DNA from 3 places in the Streptomyces sp. cg35 genome. Region 1 is predicted to be linked to each of the others. Evidence: riboswitches for the same ligand, from Rfam matches in the RefSeq annotation. Region 1 holds a riboswitch; each other region holds the start of a gene.
The links. Region 1 has a riboswitch for cyclic di-AMP ahead of ACQUQD_RS17005 (transglycosylase family protein). Riboswitches for the same ligand answer to the same signal wherever they lie in the genome.
Positions count from the first base shown of each region.

Region 2: it holds a riboswitch for cyclic di-AMP, as region 1 does, so the genes downstream of both, ACQUQD_RS10720 (M23 family metallopeptidase) here and ACQUQD_RS17005 (transglycosylase family protein) in region 1, are expected to answer to the same signal.
Region 3: it holds a riboswitch for cyclic di-AMP, as region 1 does, so the genes downstream of both, ACQUQD_RS06520 (M23 family metallopeptidase) here and ACQUQD_RS17005 (transglycosylase family protein) in region 1, are expected to answer to the same signal.

Region 1 covers NZ_CP191268.1:3,749,168-3,754,685, reverse strand. Annotated here, with positions in the region: gene ACQUQD_RS17015 (cytochrome P450 family protein) at 1-1,149, shown strand, start outside; gene ACQUQD_RS17010 (transglycosylase family protein) at 1,311-2,300, shown strand; cyclic di-AMP (ydaO/yuaA leader) riboswitch at 2,482-2,638, shown strand; gene ACQUQD_RS17005 (transglycosylase family protein) at 2,643-3,335, shown strand; gene eno (phosphopyruvate hydratase) at 3,704-4,990, shown strand; gene ACQUQD_RS16995 (FtsB family cell division protein) at 5,120-5,518, shown strand, end outside.
Region 2 covers NZ_CP191268.1:2,322,135-2,327,652, forward strand. Annotated here, with positions in the region: gene ACQUQD_RS10705 (GNAT family N-acetyltransferase) at 1-371, opposite strand, end outside; gene ACQUQD_RS10710 (HPr family phosphocarrier protein) at 561-842, shown strand; gene ACQUQD_RS10715 (GntR family transcriptional regulator) at 1,048-1,734, opposite strand; gene ACQUQD_RS10720 (M23 family metallopeptidase) at 1,958-2,746, opposite strand; cyclic di-AMP (ydaO/yuaA leader) riboswitch at 2,759-2,923, opposite strand; gene ACQUQD_RS10725 (M16 family metallopeptidase) at 3,161-4,528, opposite strand; gene ACQUQD_RS10730 (M16 family metallopeptidase) at 4,546-5,518, opposite strand, start outside.
Region 3 covers NZ_CP191268.1:1,336,270-1,341,787, forward strand. Annotated here, with positions in the region: gene ACQUQD_RS06480 (hypothetical protein) at 1-14, opposite strand, end outside; gene ACQUQD_RS06485 (hypothetical protein) at 11-235, opposite strand; gene ACQUQD_RS06490 (hypothetical protein) at 232-435, opposite strand; gene ACQUQD_RS06495 (hypothetical protein) at 432-629, opposite strand; gene ACQUQD_RS06500 (hypothetical protein) at 626-898, opposite strand; gene ACQUQD_RS06505 (hypothetical protein) at 905-1,240, opposite strand; gene ACQUQD_RS06510 (helix-turn-helix domain-containing protein) at 1,630-2,013, opposite strand; gene ACQUQD_RS06515 (hypothetical protein) at 2,259-2,573, shown strand; gene ACQUQD_RS06520 (M23 family metallopeptidase) at 2,660-3,415, opposite strand; cyclic di-AMP (ydaO/yuaA leader) riboswitch at 3,419-3,604, opposite strand; gene ACQUQD_RS06525 (tyrosine-protein phosphatase) at 3,982-4,779, shown strand; gene ACQUQD_RS06530 (DUF6126 family protein) at 4,785-4,958, opposite strand; gene ACQUQD_RS06535 (helix-turn-helix domain-containing protein) at 4,951-5,518, opposite strand, start outside.

The sequences.
Region 1 (5,518 bases):
CACCGCACCACCCTGCCCAGCGGCGTCGAGGCCTGGCTGGTCACCCGGTACGCGGATGCCCGGCAGGCCCTCGCCGACCAGCGGCTCAGCAAGAACCCGGACCATCACGACGGGTCGTCGCACGCCAAGGGCAAGACCGGCATCCCGGGCGAGCGCAAGGCCGATCTGATGACGCACCTGCTCAACATCGACCCGCCGGACCACACCCGGCTGCGCCGCCTCGTCTCGAAGGCGTTCACCCCGCGTACGGTGGCCGAATTCGCGCCCCGGGTGCAGGAGTTGACCGACGACCTGATCGACCGGTTCGCGGCGAAGGGCGAGGCGGACCTGATCCACGACTTCGCCTTCCCGCTCCCCATCTACGCCATCTGCGACCTGCTGGGCGTTCCGCGCGAGGACCAGGACGACTTCCGGGACTGGGCGGGCATGATGATCCGGCACGGGGGAGGGCCGCGCGGCGGCGTCGCCCGTTCCGTGAAGAAGATGCGCGGCTATCTCGCCGAGCTGATCCACCGCAAGCGCCACGACCCCGGCGACGATCTGATCTCCGGCCTGATCCGCGCCTCCGACCACGGCGAGCACCTCACCGAGAACGAGGCCGCGGCGATGGCCTTCATCCTGCTCTTCGCCGGCTTCGAGACGACGGTCAACCTCATCGGGAACGGCACGTACGCCCTGCTCACCCACCCCGAGCAGCGCGCGCGGCTGCAGCGGGCGCTGGCCGAGGGCGACACCGGGCTGCTGGCGACCGGCGTCGAGGAACTGCTGCGCTTCGACGGCCCGGTCGAGCTGGCGACCTGGCGGTTCGCGACCGAACCCCTCACCATCGGCGGCCAGGACATCGCCACCGGGGACCCGGTCCTCGTCGTGCTCGCCGCCGCCGACCGCGACCCGGCGCGCTTCGCCGCACCCGACACCCTCGACCTCGCGCGCCGCGACAACCAGCACCTCGGCTACGGCCACGGCATCCACTACTGCCTCGGCGCCCCCCTCGCGCGCCTGGAGGGACAGACCGCGCTCGCCACCTTGCTGACGCGCCTTCCGGACCTGCGACTTGCCCAGGATCCGGCCGATCTGCGGTGGCGCGGCGGTCTCATCATGCGTGGACTGCGCACGCTGCCGGTGGAGTTCACGCCCCACCAGAACTGACGAGCCGTCACATCTGTGACTTTCACGTGATCTGCGCTGCATCGACTTGTGACAAGCGTTCGAGTCCCGCTACGTTCACCAGTCATCGCGACATGTGCACATCCTGCACTCCCGCATCACCCGTCGCGTGCAGCAGCATCAGCCTCGCGAAAGGGAACCGCATGCTCTCCGGGAACGGTCGTCACCGTCGCCCCCGTCAGGCACCCGCTCTCGTTGTCGCCGCCGGTGTCACCGGCAGCGCCATCGCGATCCCGCTGCTCGCCGCGACCAACGCGAGCGCCGCCTCCACCAGCACGTGGGACAAGCTCGCCGAGTGCGAGTCCGGCGGCCAGTGGAGCCTGGACGCGGGCAACGGGTACTACGGCGGACTGCAGTTCTCGCAGGAGATGTGGGAGCAGTACGGCGGTCTCGACTACGCCGCGCGCGCCGACGAGGCCAGCAGATCCCAGCAGATAGCCGTCGCCGAGAAAGCGCTCGACGACCGCGGGCCGAGCGCCTGGCCGAGCTGCTCGATCGTGGCCGGTCTCACCAAGAGCGACGACTCGGCCGATGTCGACCCGGGCGCGAGCGCCTCCCCGTCGGACGACTCCTCGGACGGCTCCTCGGACTCCGCCGACGACTCCGCCACGGATTCGGGAGACAAGAATCACGACGGGTCCGGCACATCGGACACCCCGTCAGCCGACGCGACGGGCGATACCTCCGGTAACACGTCGAGCGACGACCCGAGCGACACGGCAAGCGACAAGTCGGACAAGTCGGGGCAGTCCGCCGACGATTCCGGCACCGACCCCAGCGCCGACGCCTCCGGCTCGGCGGCCGATCAGGAGCCCTCGGACGCGGCCACCCCGTCCGCCCCGGCCTCGGACGACGCCTCCGCCGGCGGCCGTCACCGCGGCGACCGCGCCACGGACGACACCTCCGACTCCCGTACGGGAGAAGGCCGTCACGCCTCCCGCGAGGAGCGGCGCGACGAAGGGACGTACACGGTCCGCTCCGGCGACAACCTGTGGGACATCGCCGACGCCCATGACGTCGACGGCGGGTGGGATGCGCTCTACGACCTGAACAAGAAGACGGTCGGCTCCGACCCCGACCTCATCCTTCCTGGTCAGAGTCTGGATCTTGGCCTCGAATCGGGCGAAAAGTAGCGGGAGTTCAGGGCTGGTTGGGGCGCGTATGTCCACTTTTGCGCGAGTGAGACATGAGTCTCAAAGACCCTGATCGTCTTTGAAATCGGGCGGATCCACTGCTTAACGTCGTCACCGCTCGCCACTGCGGGCCCCGACGGACGTCACGCCGAATCCTGCCAACGTCCGTACGGGAACAGTCGACGCGTCAGCGCCGTAGGCAGGAGCGGGGGACCCAGGTAAGTGCCGTTCAGGGAGACCGAGACGGCTTGGGGTTAAGCCGCGCACAAGGATGCGCGGCCGGGCACTCACTGGCCCGAACCCGACAGCTCACCTCGTAGGCGTCGGTGAGGGGATCTCTCCATGCTGCTTTCCAGCAAGGGCAAGCACCGCCGCCCGTCCAAGGCCGTCCGTGTCGCCACGCTCGCCGGCGTCGCCGGTGCCGCTGTCGCCGTCCCGCTGATGGGCGCCACCTCCGCCTCCGCCGCCTCCACCTCCGAGTGGGACCAGGTCGCGCAGTGCGAGTCCGGTGGCAACTGGTCCATCAACACGGGCAACGGCTACTACGGCGGCCTCCAGTTCTCGTCCTCGACCTGGGCCGCGTACGGCGGCACCGCCTACGCCTCCTCCGCCGACCAGGCCTCCAAGGCCCAGCAGATATCGGTCGCCGAGAAGGTCCTCGCCGCGCAGGGCAAGGGTGCCTGGCCGAGCTGTGGTGTGGGCCTGTCCGGCGCCTCCACCTCGAACTCCGCCCCGGCTCCCGAGCAGCCGAAGCAGCAGCAGGCTCAGCCGCAGCAGCGCTCCGAGTCCTCCACGACCACCCGCTCCGAGCAGCGCCAGGCGCCGCAGCAGCAGGAGTCGAAGAAGACCGTCACGACCCCGACCGGCAAGAAGGTCAAGAAGGGCGACGGCGAGTACAAGGTGAAGCACGGCGACACCCTCAGCAAGATCGCCGAGGCGCACGGCACCACCTGGCAGAAGGTGTTCAAGCTCAACAAGGACATCGTCACCGACGCCGACCTGATCTACCCGGGTCAGCAGCTGCACCTGAAGTAAGCCGCACGTATAGAGGGGAGCCTCGGCATCGGCGGACGCCGAGCTCTTTCGACCCGTCCCCATGTAACGGGCCGCTCGCATCGGCGCCCCATCCCGGCATCCGGGGTGGGGCGCCTTGCTGTCCGCCGACTGCGGCACCGTCGCGGCTGCCCGCGACCCGCACCCGGCGCTCGGCCCGGACACGGCGGACGGGATTCCGTCACCCGCACGCCACCACCCCGTTTTGTTCCAGTTGGGAACATTTCGCTAACGGCGTTGTCCACGAGACGGGCGGTCGGCTGGCCGATGCCCCGGAGCCGGTTAGGCTCATGGGTGCGGGAATGCGTTACCGAGGCAGCCCGCCCAGTTGCGTCACATCCCAGAAGGAGATGCTCGTGCCGTCCATCGACGTCGTCGTAGCCCGGGAAATCCTGGACTCCCGAGGCAACCCCACGGTCGAGGTCGAGGTCGGCCTCGACGACGGCAGCACGGGTCGTGCTGCCGTTCCGTCCGGTGCCTCCACCGGTGCCTTCGAGGCCATCGAACTCCGTGACGGTGACCCCAACCGTTACCAGGGCAAGGGTGTCGAGAAGGCCGTCCTCGCCGTCATCGAGCAGATCGGCCCGGAGCTCGTCGGCTACGACGCCACCGAGCAGCGCCTGATCGACCAGGCGATGTTCGACCTGGACGCCACGGACAACAAGGGCTCCCTCGGCGCCAACGCCATCCTCGGCGTCTCGCTCGCCGTGGCCCACGCCGCCTCCGAGGCCAGCGACCTGCCGCTCTTCCGCTACCTCGGCGGTCCGAACGCGCACCTGCTGCCCGTCCCGATGATGAACATCCTGAACGGTGGGTCGCACGCCGACTCCAACGTCGACATCCAGGAGTTCATGATCGCCCCGATCGGCGCGGAGTCCTTCTCCGAGGCGCTGCGCTGGGGCACCGAGGTCTACCACACCCTCAAGAAGGTCCTGAAGGCCAAGGGCCTGTCCACCGGCCTCGGCGACGAGGGCGGCTTCGCCCCGAACCTGGAGTCGAACCGCGCCGCCCTCGACCTCATCCTCGAGGCCATCAAGGAGGCCGGCTACATCCCCGGCCAGCAGGTCGCGCTCGCGCTGGACGTCGCCGCCTCCGAGTTCTACAAGGACGGCAAGTACCAGTTCGAGGGCAAGGAGCGCTCGGCGGCCGAGATGACCGAGTACTACGAGGAGCTCGTCTCCGCGTACCCGCTCGTCTCCATCGAGGACCCGCTGTACGAGGACGACTGGGCCGGCTGGAACGTCATCACCGAGAAGCTGGGCGACAAGGTCCAGCTCGTCGGCGACGACCTCTTCGTCACCAACCCGGAGCGCCTGGCCCGCGGCATCGAGGAGAACTCGGCGAACGCCCTCCTCGTCAAGGTCAACCAGATCGGCTCGCTGACCGAGACCCTGGACGCCGTCGAGCTGGCCCAGCGCAACGGCTTCAAGTGCATGATGTCGCACCGCTCCGGCGAGACCGAGGACGTCACCATCGCCGACCTGGCCGTCGCCACCAACTGCGGCCAGATCAAGACCGGCGCCCCGGCCCGCTCCGAGCGTGTCGCCAAGTACAACCAGCTCCTTCGCATCGAGGAGATCCTGGACGACGCGGCGGTCTACGCCGGTCGCAGCGCATTTCCCCGCTTCAAGGGCTGACCGGCCCCGACGCCTGCTGAGGCAGTAGTTCCGTACGTCCCCGCACTCGGTCCCGTACCGTGTGCGGGGACGTACGCACGTAGACGGGTGCCGCCAGGTGCCGCAGGCAGACGGGGAGGCCCAGAGGCGATGCCGGGAAAGCTCCGAAGCAGGGGCCGCGACGACGCCGCCCGCTTCTCCACGGCCACCCGCCTGCGCCTGCTCGGCGAGCAGACCGCGGAGCGCGTCTACCGCTCGCAGAACAAGCGCCAGGCCCGCCGCTCCCGCCTCACCGGCCGCGCGGCCCTGCTCGCCCTCGTCGTCTGCACCCTCGTGGTCGCGCTCGCGTACCCGATAAGGCAGTACGTCTCCCAGCGCGGCGAGATCGCGGACCTGCAGCGCCAGCAGCAGGAGGCCAGGGACCGGGTCGACAGGCTGCGTGACGAGAAGGCCCGCTGGCAGGACGACACGTACGCCGAGCAGCGCATCCGCGAACGGCTGCACATGGTGATGCCGGGCGAGACCGGGTACGTGGTGCCCGATCCGCGC
Region 2 (5,518 bases), 1.4 Mb from region 1:
CCCTGATGGGCGTCCTGCACGAGGAAGGCGACCTCGGCCTCGTCGGCGGGCGCGGAGGCGGGTCTGCCGTTCGGGTCGATCCGGTCGTAGCGGACGGTCGCGATGAACTCGCCGCCCACCGTGGCGGCCAGGCCGACGCGGTCCACGTAGTCGTGATGGGTGAAGCGGTGGACGTCTTTGTCGGACAGACGGGGGTAGGGCGCGAAGAAGCGGTAGTACTTCGACTCGTCCGAGACCTGCTCGTAGAAGCTGGTCAGGCGCTCGGCGTCGTCGGTGGTGATGGGCCTGATCCGGGCGGTGCCGCCGTCGCGCAGCACGACGTCGGCCTCCCAGTGGGCGGGGTAGGCGTGCCGGTCCGACGGGGTCTCCATGCCGCAAGGGTAGGGCTGGCCACCGACAAGCGGGCGACAGTCGTACGGGTCGCGGCCCGCGCGCGTGGGAGGCAGGCTATGGAAGGCCGAAGGGCAGTGCTCGGAGGGGACCTGGGTCCGCGTCGAGCACGCTCCACGGTGTGTGAGAATGGTCTAGACAACCGTGAGACACCTGAAGGGCAGCATCACATGGCTGAGCGCCGCGTCAACGTCGGCTGGGCCGAGGGCCTCCACGCCCGCCCCGCCTCCATCTTCGTCCGCGCGGCCACGGCGGCCGGCGTCCCCGTGACGATCGCCAAGGCTGACGGCAACCCGGTCAACGCCGCCTCCATGCTCGCGGTGCTGGGCCTGGGCGCCCAGGGCGGCGAGGAGATCGTCCTGGCCTCCGACGCCGAGGGTGCGGACGCCGCGCTCGACCGTCTGGCGAAGCTGGTCTCCGAGGGCCTCGAGGAGCTTCCCGAGACCGTCTGATCCCATCAGTTCGGCGGAGCCGCGCGTTTCCCTTCGAGGGCGCGCGGCTCCGCCGTTTTCGCATTCGGACACCACCGCGCGAAATTCAAGCACGCCGAATAGGGCAGCAGAATTACACCGCACTGGACGTCTTTAATCAGGGCGGCAAAAGATACTGCGCGGCTCATTCGATGAATACCGCACTTCTTTGTATACGGCCCCCCTGTTAATGCTGGAGCCCCGCCGTGTTTACGGCATGTTGCGAAGTCCTCACACGGTCGCCCGCGCGGGGGACGCGCAGCCGGTGGGCCGTGACGGCGCGCTCGGTGTGCAGGGCGGTCAGGGAGCGGGCCCGCTCGGCGTCGCCGCGGGCCACCGCGTCCACGATGGCGCCGTGCTCCGCCCAGGAATCGCCCGGCTGGGCCGGGGTCTCGACGGCGTACATCCACGCGATCTTGTGCCGGAGCTGGGTGAGCAGGGTGATCAGGCCGGGGCTTCCCGAGGCCTGTGCGAGGGTCTCGTGGAACCAGCCGCCCAGGGAGCGCAGATCCTCGCTCTGGCCCCGCCTGGAGCGCTCCTGCCCCAGCCTGACCAGGCCACGCAGCACCTTGAGGTGGGCCTCGGTGCGGCGCTGCGCGGCGCGTGCGGCACCCAGCGGCTCCAGCAGCATGCGGATCTCCAGCAGGTCGGCGGCCTCCTGCTCGGTGGGTTCGGCCACGCACGCGCCCGCGTGCCTGCGCGTGACGACGAAGCCCTCGGCCTCCAGGGTGCGCAGCGCCTCGCGGACCGGGACGCGCGAGACCCCGTAGCGGCGCGCGAGCAGTTCCTCGGTGAGCCTGCTGCCGCGCTCGTAGACACCCGCGACGATGTCGTCGCGGATCGCCGTGCATACCGAGTGCGCGGGAATGCGCATGACCCGACCTCCGCCTTAATCCCCGCGAAACGCGGTCGATTGACGCCCGTGCAAGCGCGATTGACACCTGTTCGACGCGCCCGCCCAGTGACTCTATTCCACCCTCCTTGAATTTCCGACGGCAGGCCGGAATCCATGGATATTTTTTGGACAGGAACGGCGTGCACACGCGAAAGCCCCGGCTCGGCGGCCGGGGCTTTCGGGGACTGCTGCTGCGGATGCGTCAGACGTTCACGCCGTGCGAGCGGAGGTACGCGACGGGGTCCATGTCGGAGCCGTAGTCGGGGGTCGTGCGGGCCTCGAAGTGGAGGTGCGGGCCCGTGACGTTGCCGGTGGCGCCGGAGAGGCCTATCTGCTGGCCGGGGGTGACGGCCTGGCCGACGGAGACACCGATGGACGACAGGTGACCGTACTGGGTGTACGTGCCGTCGTTCATCTTGATCACGATGTTGTTGCCGTACGCGCCGCCCCAGCCGGCCTCGACGACGGTGCCGGAGCCCACGGCGTGCACGGAGGTGCCGCTCGCCGCGTGGAAGTCGATGCCGGTGTGGCTGCCGGAGGACCACAGGCCGCTGCTCGCCTTGTAGGCGGTGGAGACGTAGGAGCCGGTGATCGGTGCCACGAAGGAGTTGAGGCGCTTGCGCTCGGCCTCACGGGCGGCGCGCTCCTTGGCCTCGCGCTCCTTCTTGGCCTTCGCCTCGGCCTCGCGCTTGGCCTCCTCGGCCTTCTTCTTCGCCTCGGCCTCGGCCTTCTTCTTGGCGGCGGCTTCAGCGGCGGCCTTCTTCTGCGCGGAGGCCTGCGCGTCGATCTGGTCGGCCAGGGAGTCGCCGATGGCGATGGCCTGGGTCAGGCCGTTCTGGTCGGCGGCCGCGTTGTCGGCGGCGAGAGCGGGGGCGGCGAGGCCTCCGAGGACACCGGTCGTGGTGATCGCCGCGACACCCGCGACCTGCGCGGTGGTACGCGTGAGACGGCTGGGACGACGGTGCTTCCCGGTGGCACGGGTGAACGCCATGAAGTGGCTGGTCCTTTCCTTCCCTCTCGCCTACCGGGTTAGCTGACGGGTTCGGAGCAGGAAGGTCTCCTACGGACACCCTCCCCGTACGGGAAGAGCGTCCGATTCACCCCAGGGACTGCGATGGGTCCCCGGCTCCCCTGGCTCGCGCCGTGGGGGACTCGGCGATGACTGTCCGGTGTCGCGGGCGCGACGTAGGTCTGGCGGACAGCCGGACCGACGCTAAACGGGACATCTTTTAATCAACAAACGGATCCCGGCTTTTGTAGTGCATGCCACAGACCAGACAGGCAACCTCCGCCCCAATTCGGACATTCGTGATCCAAGGCCGGTCGTGGACGGACGTGAGCGACAGCACGAAGCCCCGGTGGTCGGCGTGACCATCGGGGCTTCGTGCGGCGTGCGGGACGGGGGTCAGCCCGTGACCACGGTCACCTCACCGATGCCGAGGGCCCTGACGGGCTCCTCGATCTGCGCGGCGTCGCCCACGAGGATCGTCACCAGCCGGTCGGCCGGGAAGGCGTTCACGACCGCCGCAGTGGCCTCCACGGTGCCCGTCTCGGCGAGTTGGCGGTACAGCCGGGCCTGGAAGTCGTCCGGCAGCTGCTGCTCGACCTGGTCGGCGAGGGTGCCCGCGACCGCCGCGGCCGTCTCGAACTTCAGCGGGGCCACACCCACCAGGTTCTGCACGGCCGTGTCGCGTTCCGCGTCCGTGAGGCCCTCGGCGGCCAGCGTGCGCAGGACCTTCCAGAGGTCGTCGAGCGCGGGTCCGGTGTTCGGAGTGTCCACGGAGCCGCTGATGGCGAGCATCGCCGCGCCCGTCCCGTCGGGCGCGGACCGCAGCACCTGGGCGAAGGACCGCACACCGTAGGTGTAGCCCTTCTCCTCGCGCAGGACGCGGTCCAGGCGCGAGGTGAGCGTGCCGCCGAGGCAGTACGTGCCGAGGATCTGCGCCGCCCACACGCGGTCGTGCTTGTCGGGCCCGATCCGGCCGATGAGCAGCTGCGTCTGCACCGCTCCCGGACGGTCCACGACGACGACCCGGCCGGTGTCGTCCGCGGTGACCGGCGGCGCCGGGCGCGGCTCGCTCGTGTCGCCGGTCCAGGCGCCGAGCGTGTCCGCGAGGAGGGCGTCGAGGTCGGTGCCCGTCAGGTCGCCCACCACGACGACGGTCCCGGTGGCGGGACGTACGTGCTTCTCGTAGAAGGCGCGCACGGCCGCCGCGTCGATGGCGGCGACGGTCTCCTCGGTGCCCTGACGCGGGCGCGACATGCGCGAGCCGGCCGGGAAGAGCTGCCTGGAGAGCTCCTTGGCGGCGCGGCGGGCCGGGTTGGCGCTCTCGTGCGGGATCTCGTCCAGGCGGTTGCGGACGAGGCGCTCGATCTCGCTGTCCGCGAAGGCGGGCGCCCGCAGGGCGTCGGCCAGCAGGGCCAGCCCCTTGGGGAGGCGGGAGACCGGCACTTCCAGGGAGACGCGGACGCCGGGGTGGTCGGCGTGCGCGTCCAACGTGGCGCCGCAGCGCTCCAGTTCCGCCGCGAACTCCTCCGCGGAGTGCTTGTCGGTGCCCTCGTTGAAGGCACGCGCCATGATCGTGGCGACGCCGTCGAGCCCGGCGGGCTCGGCGTCCAGCGGCGCATCCAGGTTGATCTCGACGGCGACGACCTGCTGGCCGGGACGGTGGCAGCGCAGCACCGTCAGGCCGTTGGCGAGCTCGCCGCGCTCCGGGGCGGGGAACGCCCACGGCTTGGCCGCGCCGGCCTGCGGCTGGGGGTGGAAGTCCATGGTCGCGAGCTGCTCGGTCACCGGCCCGCCTCCTCGTCGTTCTCGTCGCTCTCGTCATCGGGGTCGGCGGGGGCCGTCGGCTCGTACACGAGGACCGCGCGGTTGTCGGGGCGCAGGCGGGCCTTGGCGACCTCCTGGACCTCCTCGGCGGTCACCGCGAGGACGCGCTGCACGGCCGTGAGCGCGAGCTGCGGGTCGCCGAACAGTACGGCGTAGCGGCACAGTTCGTCGGCGCGGCCCGCCACGGTGCCGAGCCGGTCCAGCCACTCGCGCTCCAACTGGGCCTGGGCGCGCTCCATCTCCTCGGGCGTGGGACCCTCCTCGGCGAACCGGGCGAGCTCCTCGTCGACGGCGGCCTCGATGACCGGCACCTCGACGTCTCCGGAGGTCTTCACGTCGAGCCAGCCCAGGGAGGGCGCGCCGGCCAGGCGCAGCAGTCCGAACCCGGCGGCCACGGCGGTGCGGTCGCGGCGCACCAGACGGTTGTAGAGCCGCGACGACTCGCCGCCGCCGAGGACCGTCAGGGCGAGGTCGGCGGCGTCGCACGCGCGCGTGCCGTCCTCCGGGAGCCGGTAGGCCGCCATGAGGGCGCGCGCGGGGACCTCCTCCTCGACGACCTCGCGCAGCTGCCCGCCGATCACCTCGGGCAGGGAACCGTCGCGCGGGGCGGCCTTGCCGTCGTGGCCGGGGATGGAGCCGAAGTACTTCTCGACCCAGGCGAGCGTCTCCTCGGGGTCGATGTCGCCCACTACGGAGAGCACCGCGTTGTTGGGCGCGTAGTAGGTGCGGAAGAAGTTCCGCGCGTCTTCGAGGGTGGCCGCGTCCAGGTCGGCCATGGAGCCGATGGGCGTGTGGTGGTACGGGTGGCCCTCCGGGTACATGAGGGCGGTCAGCTTCTCGAACGCGGTGCCGTAGGGGACGTTGTCGTAGCGCTGACGGCGCTCGTTCTTCACGACGTCCCGCTGGTTCTCCATCGACTCCTCGTCGAGG
Region 3 (5,518 bases), 2.4 Mb from region 1:
GGACGTGCGGTCATCGCCGCCTCACCACCATGGCCCGGTCCGCGTCGCGCTGTTCGGGGTGCACGATGTCGATGTGCTCGTCGACGGCGCCGGAGCCGCCTTGGATGTAGCCGTTGCAGTACCGGCACGTCCACGCCCAGTAGTCGCCGAACTCCGCGACGCGCTGCGCCATCTCACGGGCGCTGAGCACGGTGTAGGTGTAGCCGCTGCGCGTGGTCCTGGTGCGCCGGCTCATCCGGCCCTCCCGGCGCTGGGCGTCCTGCGGCGCGAGACCAGCGCCCGCAGCGTCTTGATCCGCTCGGCGCGTTCGGCCGGCGACAGCTCGGGCTGCTTCTGGCAGTCGTGGCGGCCCTGAAGGTGGCAGTAGCGGTGCGGGTCGACCGGGCGCACCATGTGCGCCTCGTCCTCGTCCCACACCTCGGGCTCCGTGGTCATCGGTCTCCCTCCAAGTCGTCAGCGAGGCTGCGCAGTTCTGCGGCGACCTCGCGGGCGAACGCCCTGGGCAGGCCCTCCGACGACGACGCCGGCACCTGCAACCACGCATCGGCGATGCAGCGCGTCTCACCGCCCTCGGGGGTGGCCTTGATCTCGACGTGGATCAGGGTGTTGCGGACCGGGCTCGGGTTCACACCAGCTCCCGGGGCAGGTAGTACGCCTCGTTGTCGGCCAGGCCCTCGTAGTCGAAGCGCACGAGCCAGCGGGCGGCGGACAGTTCACGCAGGCACCCGCGGATGCGGTCGACGCGGTCGGCGGTCCAGGGGCTCAGGGACTCGGCGGTGTAGGGGCACTCGACGGGCAGTGCGCGCAGGCGGGAGAGGACGCCTTGGGCTGCGTAGGAGAGTTCGCGTTCACGCTCGCGTACGGCGAGGACTTCGGCGTACGTCAGTGGGTCGTTCACGGTGCCTCACTCGGTATGGGAGGGATCGGGCGCGGATTCGTCCTCGCGCTGAAGCGGCACACGCCCCTGTGAGCGGCTTGTAGCGCGCTCCGCATCGAGAGCGTCGACTCGCTCGGCAACAGCGCGCAGAGCGTCACGTACGGCTTTCACGGACGTCTTGCTGCGTATCGCGTCGTTCAGGATCTCGATAACCCCGGACAACTCCATCGACGTTCCGAAGCCCAAATGCCCAGCGCGAGCGTGCGTTTCCTCGGTGTCGTGCGTCTGCTCGCGGTGGACGTAGAGCATGACGCCCCGGGTGTTCTGGACGTCGGCCGACAGAATGTGCTGCTGCTCGCTCATCGGGGCTCTCTCTCCGCGCGCTCGCGAACGTGCACGCACGCGCTTCTGGGGTTCTGTTCAGAGATCAGGTAGTTGGAGCTTGCTCGACGGCGATAAGCCCAGGGGTTACAGGGGCTCGGCTTGCCGAGACCGGCGTGAGCGAAGCGAACGTGTCTATGGGGGCCCGGGGGGAGGCGACAGTCCCCCCGGAAAGGCAGTGAGCCGAAGGCTCACGACGTTCTGTGTGGCTCGGCTTCTGTGTGGCTCCCCTTCTCTGTGTCTCAACTTCTATGTGTCTCTTGGTGCGTCAAATCTGACGCAGGGGGGTGCGACAGATCTGACGCAGGGGGGTGCGTCATTTTTGTCGCAGGGGGGTGCGTCATTTTTGACGCAGGGGTCTGACCTGGTCTTCACTCGTTTGGCGGTACAGCAGAGGCCCCTGCACGGCTCGGGTGCTCCGGCGGGAACCACTCGGTGAGGTAGAGATTCGCGGTGCGTCCGCCGTTCTCGCGGTACTGCGGACTGCGGGACATGGCGCCCGCTTCGATGAGCAGGGACAGGGTGCGCTCGACGGTTCGGCGGGAGACCTCGCAGTCCTTCGCGATCGTCTTGATGCTGGGAAACACCTCGTCGTAGCCGCCGTACGCGGCGCGCAAGTAGTCGTAGAGCCAGACCTCTTTGCGGCAACGCAGGACAACCCAGAGCGGCGTTTGCGAATATCCCTCTGGACCCCGGTGGGCGATCCTGTCGGCCGCGCCCACGCCACCGAACATGACGTCGTTGCGCGCGCTCACCGCGTGTCACCGCCAGGCCCGACACGGCTACTGACCGTGTCGACAAATGGGCATAGCGGGGCAAGGCCCGGGGGGTTGGGGATCATGCGAGCACAGTAGAGGGCCGCATGAGGAAACTTCAAGCTGAACGAGATTTTCTCAGTTCGCGTGCGATTCGTGCGGGGTCCGCTGTAAAGTGATCGCAGGAAGCGCGACCTACATGCGTCCCCGTCGACGGGGCGCGTGACCAACTACGAGGGACGTAGATGACTGCCGCGAGGATAGAGCCCACGGACACGGAGAAGAACTTCTCCGCCTCGGTGGACCTGGCACTCAGAGTCTCCGGGCTGACTCGGGCGGAGCTGGGGTTTGCCCTCCAGCCGGCCAAGCCTGTCGATGCCGCCAGCGTCAGCCGGCGCATCAGTATGAAGACAAACTGGCTGATGCGTGAGATGCACGCCGCAGCCGACCTGTTCGGCGTGAACCCCCTGGATATGTGCGAACCGGGCAACGCCTGGGTGGCCAAAATCGATCCTTCCGCAGTGCGGAATCGCCTTGAGAGTCTTCATACGCGACCGTAGCCAGGGGTTGACGCGTGGTGAGAAAACCCACTCGGCGCCCGGGGAATATCCCCGGGCGCCGAGAAGATCGCGCGTGGTGCCGCGGCTCAGACGTTGACGCCGTGCTCGCGCAGGTACGCCAGCGGGTCGATGTCGGAGCCGTAGCTCGGCGACGTACGGATCTCGAAGTGCAGGTGCGGTCCGGTGACGTTGCCGGTCGCGCCGGAGAGGCCGATCTGCTGGCCCGCGGTGACGGTCTGCCCGGAGGAGACGCCGACTGACGACATGTGGGCGTACTGCGAGTAGCGGCCGTCGGCGTGCTGGATGACGACCTCGTTGCCGTAGGCGCCGTCCAAGCCGGCGGAGACGACGGTGCCGGCGCCGACCGCCTTGATCGAGGTGCCGGTGGGCACGACGAAGTCGGTGCCGGTGTGGTAGCCGCTGGACCACATCGAGCCGGACTGGTGGTAGGGCGTGCCACTGGTGCCGTCGACGGGCTTCACGTAGTCGGCCGTGGTGGTGCTCGCCTGCGTGGCCGTGGTGGTGGCGCTCTTGGCCGCGGCGCCGTCCAGCGTGAGCTTCATGCCGGGCTTGATGAGGCCGGAGTCGGAGCCGACGACGTCCTTGTTGGCCTGGTAGAGCTTCTTCCAGCCGCCGTCGACGTCCTGCGCCTTGGCGATCTTGGAGAGCGTGTCACCGGCCTTGACCGTGTAGGTCTTCGCGGCGGTGTCGGCGGTCGCCGCGTGGGCGCCGGTGGCGCCGATGAGCGGCAGGGCGAGCGCGGCCCCGCCGGCCGAGGCGACGGCGGCGGCGCGCGTGACGCGCTGGGACTTCGGGCGGCGGTGCTTTCCCTTGGCGGGCATGGCGGATTTCCTCTCCGTCGCCTGCGAGGTGAGCTGTCGGGTTCGGGCTGGAGTTGCCCGGCCGCGCCCGGTGTACGAGCACGACTTCACCCCTAGCCGCATGGGGAATTCCCTCGGCGGCGTACTGCCTGTGGGTCCCCCGCTCCTGCCGTCACGGGTCGTGGTTCGGAGTCCGGGCGGTGGCAGGACTAGGCGTTCCGCCCGGATTGAAGGGTGACCGTAAGGCAGTACGAAAGGCGGCGACAAGCATCGAATTGACTTATGGTGCCGCTTTCTTGATCGACTGAGAGCTTTCTGTGTCACCCTGCGTCGACGGTCGCGCTTTACCGGCGCCATACCTTCAAGAAAATCAAGGGAATTCCCGAGAGGTGGATTCGAGGCGACCGCCACGCACCGTCACGGCTATGAGCCTGCTCACGCGCCCGGCCACAATCTCCCTTCCCTTGCGGATAGTTGGCGCATAAATACCTAAAACGGACACATGGTTGCCGTCGGAATCCATGTCGTATCGTCGGGAGCGCGCCCGCCGGCGAGCAACGCCGGTGATCCGACCGGGAGGAGCCCCCGTGACGCAGCACGCCCCGTCCACCGAGCCCGAGCTGTTCGGAGTGCGCAACTTCCGCGATGTGGGCGGCCTGCCGACGGTGGACGGCCGGAGCGTGCGGCCGGGCGTGCTCTACCGCAGCGGCCATCTCGCCCACGCCACCGCCGAGGACGCGGCGTTCCTCGCCGGGCTCGGCCTGCACACCGTCTTCGACTTCCGCAACGCCGCGGACCAGCGGCTGGAGGGCGCCGACGTCGAGCTGCCCGGCGTGCGCAATGTGAACCTGCCGCTGTCCGACCCGGCGGACGGCGCCGAGTTCTGGCAGATGGTCCGCGACGGCGACATAGAGCAGCTGCGGTCCCTGCTGTCCGAGGGCCGCGCCGCGGACCGCATGATCACGTCGTACCGCTCGATCATCACCCAGCGCACCGCCGAGCACAGCCGCGTGCTGCGCTCGATCGCCGAGGACAGCGTCCCCGCCCTGATGCACTGTGCGGCGGGCAAGGACCGGGCGGGGCTGTCGATCGCGGTGACGCTGCTCGCCGTCGGCGTGGAGCGCGACGCGATCGAGGCGGACTACCTGGAGTCGAACGCGAAGCACCGCCGCTACAAGGTGCGCCGCAGCGGCACGTCCGCCGACGCCTACTCCCCCGAGGTCATGGAGCTGCTCAGCCCGCTCTTCGACGCTCGCTCCACGTACCTGCACGCGGCCTTCGACACCATCGAGCAGACCTGGGGCGGCACGGACCGCTACTTCGAGGAGGGCCTGGGGCTCACCGCGGCCGAGCGCGACCGGCTGCGCGAGCGGCTCCTGGTCTGACCCGGCTACTCGCCCCCGCCCAGCGTGAACAGCAGGTAGATGAAGGCGGCGAGGGCGTGCCCCGCGAAGACGTACACGAGGACCCGGACCCAGATGCCGCGCGGCAGCTTGTCCTCGATGTCCCGCCGGGCGGGCTGTTCCCCGGCGGTGGGCTCGGTCGCGTCGCTCATGTCAGTCATGTCGGGCCTCCCGGGCCGGACCGGCCGCCGGGCCGAGGCACAGCGCGGCGGTCGGGCTCTGCAGCAGGGTGTGTACGAAGAGGAGCTCGGCCCCGCCCGGGTCCCCCGCGGCGATCCGGTGCGGGGTGAGCGAGTCGAAGTGCGCGCTGTCCCCGGGGTCGAGCCGGTAGGACGTGTCCCCCAGGCGCAGCCGCAGCCGCCCTTCGAGGACGTAGAGCCACTCCTCGCCGGGGTGGACGCGCACGATGTCGCCCTGCGAGCCGTACGGCACGTGGACCCGCAGCGCCTGCATGCCGCGGCCGGGGGAACCGGCCTGGAAGTACGTCCAGCCGCCGGCCTCGGTCGCCTCCATGTCCCGGGCGCGGACGACCGCGTCCCGGTCGGCGGGGGTCTCGCCGAGCAGTTCGGAGACCGTCGTACCGTAGATGCGGGCGAGGGCGAGCAGCATCGGCAGCGAGGGCTGGCGCTGACCGGTCTCCAGGCGCGACAGATGCGCGGGCGACAGACCGGCGGAGCGGGCCGCGGCCTCCAGCGTGAGGGCGGCACGGCGGCGCAGGGCA